Regions from separate parts of the Viridibacillus sp. FSL H8-0110 genome, predicted to be linked through region 2. Evidence: riboswitches for the same ligand, from Rfam matches in the RefSeq annotation. Region 2 holds a riboswitch; the other holds the start of a gene.
What was found. A riboswitch is a leader RNA that binds a small molecule or an ion and turns the genes downstream of it on or off. The one in region 2 is predicted to bind S-adenosylmethionine.
Positions count from the first base shown of each region.

Region 1: it holds a riboswitch for S-adenosylmethionine, as region 2 does, so the genes downstream of both, metK (methionine adenosyltransferase) here and MHH98_RS14430 (methionine biosynthesis PLP-dependent protein) in region 2, are expected to answer to the same signal.

Region 1 is NZ_JBBOPJ010000001.1:885,038-888,254, forward strand. It holds gene pckA (phosphoenolpyruvate carboxykinase (ATP)) at 1-655, opposite strand, end outside; SAM riboswitch class I at 858-976, shown strand; gene metK (methionine adenosyltransferase) at 1,240-2,436, shown strand; gene MHH98_RS04475 (gamma carbonic anhydrase) at 2,609-3,121, opposite strand.
Region 2 is NZ_JBBOPJ010000001.1:2,884,029-2,887,245, forward strand. It holds gene MHH98_RS14420 (methyl-accepting chemotaxis protein) at 1-107, shown strand, start outside; gene MHH98_RS14425 (tetratricopeptide repeat protein) at 327-1,256, opposite strand; SAM riboswitch class I at 1,429-1,532, shown strand; gene MHH98_RS14430 (methionine biosynthesis PLP-dependent protein) at 1,604-2,734, shown strand; gene MHH98_RS14435 (aminotransferase class I/II-fold pyridoxal phosphate-dependent enzyme) at 2,730-3,217, shown strand, end outside.

The DNA.
Region 1 (3,217 bases), 2.0 Mb from region 2:
AACAGTGCATTGAAAGAATACCTTGTTGTGGTAATAAGTAATTCATGATACCGAAAATTGATTTTTTCATTTCTCCTGCGTATTCAGTTCCACCAATTAGGATGATACGTTTTTCAAGCGAAACGATAATGAAAGTTTCTGAGTCAGTACCGTCTACTGCTGGATCCGCTTTGAAAGTTGGAGCAGAAACGATTGTGAAGTCAGCTTCATGAGTTTCTAACTCCTCTTCAGTAGGACGAATGAATAATTGGTGTGCAAATAAGTTATGCCAAGCGTATTCATTTACTACACGAATAGCTAAACGAGATGATGGGTCTGCACCTGCAAAACCTTTAAATACAAACAATTCTTCTTTTTCTTTTAAGTAGTTTACTACTTTAGTGTATAATGAGTCGAAGATATCTGACGAAATTGGTCTGTTTACTTTACCCCAATCAATTTTGTCTTTCGAACTATCTTCTTCAACCATATATTTATCTTTAGGAGAACGACCTGTATATTTTCCTGTGACTGCCCTTACAGCACCATCAACAGTTAGGATTGCCTCACCGCGTGAAGTAGCTTTTTCTGTTAATTGTGGTACTGAAAGTTGTTCCAGAATATTATCACCTTTCAATAATTCCTTCAGTTCATTCGTAATTTCTACTGAATTCATCGTTTTACGTACCATCCTTTTTATATTATTCCTCGTATTAGAGGGGATTTATAATTCATTTCGGAAATTAGTATAACACATTTAGTTAAATAATCTATACTAATTACCATTTAATTTTCATGAAAGTTGTACTTTTTTTTAGAAATAAAAAAGGTGTTGACAACTAAGGTATAATGTTCTAATATGAGAAATTGAACGGATACTCTTATCCCGAGCTGGTGGAGGGTCAGGCCCTATGAAACCCGGCAACCTGCATTGTGATTTTATGTGATGCGCTGGTGCTCAATCTGATGCAAGGATTTGATCCTTGAACGATAAGAGTGAAAGGTGCTTATGAATTATTCCCTTCCACTCATTAGTAATAATGGGGGGAAGGGTTTTTTTATTTAAAATAGACCAATTCCTAAATTTTTTATAAGTATGTGTAATTTATGCGGTTCTATTTATATATAGTGGCACTTTCTAGAATCCTCGTGTTAAAGGCAGCAACGGCTTGGCGTTCAATCCTACTGGAAAGAACTAACATGGGTAATGAGTACCGTATCATTTCCGAGGCAATCTCGCAGATAATAGGAGGAAACCAAATGACAAACCGTCGACTGTTTACATCTGAGAGTGTAACAGAAGGACATCCAGATAAAATTTGTGATCAAATTTCGGATGCCATTTTAGATGAAATCGTTTCAAAAGACCCGAATGCACGTGTAGCGTGTGAAACTACAGTTACAACTGGTCTTGTATTAGTAGCAGGAGAAATTACAACATCAACTTATGTTGATATTCCTAAAATCGTTCGTGAAACGGTAATGGAAATCGGTTATACACGTGGTAAATATGGCTTTGATGGCGAAAACGTAGCTGTTTTAACAGCAATCGGTGAGCAATCAGCTGATATCGCATTGGGCGTTGACCAAGCACTTGAAGCACGCGAAGGTTCAATGACAGATGAAGATATTGAAGCAATTGGTGCAGGTGACCAAGGTTTAATGTTTGGATATGCATGTAACGAGACACCTGAGTTAATGCCTCTACCTATTAGCTTGGCACATAAATTAGCAAGACGTTTAACTGAAGTTCGTAAAACAAACGAGTTACCTTATTTACGTCCAGATGGTAAAACACAAGTAACAATCGAATATGATGAAAATAATCATCCAGTTCGTGTGGATACAATTGTTATTTCAACTCAACATGATCCAGAAGTAACGTTAGAGCAAATTAAAGAGGATTTACAAGCACGTGTAATTGCTCCAGTTGTACCTACTGAATTACTAGACGAGAAAACAAAATACTTCATCAACCCAACAGGTCGTTTTGTAATAGGTGGACCAAAAGGTGATGCAGGCTTAACGGGACGCAAAATTATCGTAGATACTTATGGTGGATATGCTCGTCATGGTGGCGGTGCTTTCTCTGGTAAGGATGCGACTAAGGTTGACCGTTCTGCAGCTTATGCAGCGCGTTATGTTGCAAAAAATATCGTAGCAGCTGAACTTGCTGAGCGTTGTGAAGTACAACTGGCTTATGCAATTGGTGTTGCACAACCGGTTTCAATTGCAATCGATACTTTCGGTACTGGTAAAGTAAAAGAAACAAATTTAGTTGAATGGGTTCGTGAATTATTTGATTTACGCCCAGCTGGAATCATTAAAATGCTTGATTTACGTCGCCCTATCTACAAACAAACAGCTGCTTATGGTCACTTCGGCCGTACAGATTTGAATGTTCCTTGGGAAGCTACAGATAAAGCTGCCGTTTTAAAAGAAAAAGCTGGACTTTAATTCAATCTGAAAAATTACAATAACATAAAATATCCCGAGTTACATGTTGATTATTAAGTAATCAATTGTAGTTCGGGATGTTTTTTATTATATTATAGAAGAAACTCATAGCAAGAGATTAAAAAAACCTGAGAATTCGTTTGAAAAACGATACTCAGGCATCTTGATTGAATTATTTTTGAAGTGATTTATAATATTGTCCTTTTTCGTAATACTCGTTGACAATACGGTCCATATCTTTTTTATCTTCCTCTGTTAACTCTCTAATAACTTTTGCAGGGCGTCCAAATGCTAATGTGTTTGGAGGAATTTTCTTACCTTGCGAAACGAGACTACCGGCACCTATAAATGCACCTTCGCCAATCTCAGCACCATCTAGGATAATTGAAGCCATTCCTACAAGAGCGCCTCTTTTTATAGTACAGCTATGTAATGTTACTTGATGTCCAATTGTCACATCGTCTTCTAAAATAAGTGGATATGCAGGACTTTGATGTAAACAACATAAATCTTGGATATTTACTTTGCGTCCGATAATCGTAGGTGAAACATCTCCGCGAATAACTGTATTGTAAAAAATAGATGAATCAGGTCCAATAGTAACATCGCCAGTGATAATTACGTTATCACCGATAAAAACGGATGGGTCAATAGATGGTTTTTTGTCTCTAAATGGATAAATCATCGAAAAACGCCTCATTTCAAGTTATTATGTATTATTATCGTAACAAAAGGAAGCTATGAATGGAACTGAAATCGTCAGAATACGTTAATATATACG
Region 2 (3,217 bases):
CTGCAGAAGAAGGCTCTGCTTCAATGCAAGAAATTACAGCATCAGCGATTGAACTATCTCATCAGGCAGATGAGTTACGAAAAGTGGTTGGGGAATTCAAAGTATAACTTTTCCACTAAATGACTTGCAAACTCTAATGAGATTGCAAGTTTTTTTATTTCCCACTATTGATTTCGCTTTATAAAAATTTACTAAGTTCATACTATATCCCTCCTACCCTACACCTTTTCAAGACAACCTTTTATAGTAATATTAATGAATACACTTCAGTTATAGGCTCTATATAAACAAAAATGGCCAGAGATATTATCATTTCTCTCGGCCACTTACATATTTACATATTCATCATACGTTTTATTACCATGTACTTTGCATCCGTAAAGATAACATTGAGAAACATAATATGGCTCGAAGAAAATTTTAGGACGGTAGCCATTCAAAATACGACCAATCAGTGTATTATATTTTTCATTTGTATGTTGCAAGTCCATAATGGTTTCTTCAATATTCCCCTCTATGAATTCTCCATCCATCGCCCTTACTTTGCTTTCTACAATTTCATCAGTCGTTTCTGTCTTCATCTGGTCTATAATATCTGCGGTTTCTTCTACTCTACCTAATTGAATGAGTGAGTAGACATAATGTTCTACCCATTCATATGATCTAACTATTTCTCTCCATCCCATTTCAAATAACGGGATTGCTTCATCAAAATAGTTGATTTGAGCAAAAAGTTCAGCCACGTTTACTCCACCCATATAATTTTCATCATTTTCATTAACTTTTCTCAGTGTTTTAAGTACAGAATCGTGATCATCTAACTGTAAGTATGAAACCATTTCCGCATATTTCAAAAAATCGCCATCAGTTGCGGACTTTTTATAATGTTCTGCTGCCTTTTCAAAATTGTTCATATTAAAATATGCTGCTGCTAAGTTCGCATGGACTACTTCAGTATCTTTCATTTTTAATGCATATTCTAAAATCCTGATGGCTGAAATGTATTTTTCCATTCGCAAATAAATTTCACCTAGTAAAGCAAAAGGAAAATAATGCTTTGGCTGTTTTTCAATTGCTTCAGCTAAAAGGGGTAAAGTTTTATAATATTCTTCTGTGTCTCTTATATAAAAACATGCTAAGTTATGGAGCGATTGTATATCTCTCTTTTCCATTACTGCTTGCTCTAGCATCATTTGAGCTTCTTCAAATTTAAATTCTAGTAATAACTGATTAACAGCTATGTCATTTAAATTCATCTTGTCACCTTCCAATTCAACTATGCAATAATAGCATATTCATATAAAAATTGTACCACTTATAGAAATTTATAAACTTTTCAAATTAGATTTGCTTCATAATAAGGTTGATATTATCATATTCACATGGTAAAATTTCATTATTATTAACTTTCAAACAATTGAATATATTTACTTATCAAGAGAGATGGAGGGACTTGGCCCGTCGATATCTCAGCAACCACCCTAAATGCGGCAAGGTGCTAATTCCAGTAGACGTAGTCTTGTAGATAAGGAGATTGACTTCATATTTTGAAGGCCCTCTTCCTTAGAGGGCCTTTTACTTTTTTATAAAGGATGATGACATGATGACAAACAAAAACATTGCGACACAATTAGTTCAGCTGGGAAATCATACCGATTCCAAAACAGGTGCTGTGAACACACCAATCTATCTTTCTACCGCCTATACTCATGATGGGCTTGGCCAATCAACTGGTTATGACTATACACGTACAAAAAATCCAACACGTACCGTTTTAGAAGAAGGTTTTGCTAAATTAGAATCTGGAGACGCTGGCTTCGCCTGTAGTAGCGGGATGGCAGCTGTTCAATTAGTTCTATCCCTATTTAAATCGGGTGACGAAATTATTTTACCTGAGGATATCTACGGTGGTACATACCGTTTACTCGGTCAATACCAAGAACAATATGCAATCAAATCTCATTATGCAAAATTCTCTTCTGTATCAGAGGTTGAAGGTTTAATAAATGAAAATACACGTGCTATTTTCATTGAAACACCAACCAATCCATTAATGCAGGAGTTTGATATTGAACTTTATGCTAAGCTTGCAAGAAAGCATAGTTTATTATTAATTGTTGATAATACTTTCTTAACACCTTACTATCAACGCCCAATCGAGCTAGGTGCGGATATTGTTATACATAGTGCAACTAAATACATCGGTGGTCATAATGATGTTCTAGCGGGTCTTGTTGTAAGTAAGGGTAAAGAGCTTAGCGAAAAACTATTCACAAACCATAATGCTGCAGGTGCAACGCTTGCTCCAATTGACTCATGGTTACTGCTACGTGGATTAAAAACATTACACCTTCGCATGAAACAACATACTGAAAATGCTAAGCACATCGCGGCTTATTTAGAACAAGAACCTTTAGTAAAAGACGTTCTGTTTGCTGGTAAAGGTGGAATGATTTCCTTCCGTTTACAAAAAGGTGAATGGGTTGGTAAGTTTTTAGAAAACTTGAAGTTAATCGTCTTCGCTGAAAGCCTGGGTGGTGTTGAAAGCTTTATCACATATCCTACTACACAAACACATGCGGATATTCCTGAAGCAGAACGAATTGCTCGCGGTGTTGATGACTCCTTACTTCGTTTCTCAGTTGGTATTGAGGAAGCAGAAGATTTAATCGCGGATTTACAACAAGTTTTTTCTATCTTAGAAAAAGAGGTGTCATCATATGAGTTCAATTAATGAAAACATTGAAACAAGTTTAATCACTGCTTCTACTCGCGGTGATTACGAGCAAAAAACAGGTGCAGTTAATGTTCCAATATATTTATCATCTACTTTTGATCAAGAGCATTTCGATTCGTTTGGTCCATATGATTATAGTCGCTCTGGTAATCCAACTCGTGATGCATTAGAGAAAACGATTGCTGAACTTGAAGGAGGGGCACGCGGATTTGCATTCTCTTCCGGTATTGCGGCCATCGCGTCTGCATTTATGATATTAGAAGCTGGCGACCATATTGTTGTGACATCTGAAGTGTACGGTGGAACATACCGTTTTGTGACACAAGTGTTAACGAAATTTGGCGTTGAGCATACATTTGCTGACTTCTCTGATTTAACATCAGTAGAAGCGGCTATACGTCCAAATACAAAGGTGTTATATATAGAAACTCCAGCTAACCCGCTTCTAGGTATTACAGATATTGAAGGGGTTGTAGCTAT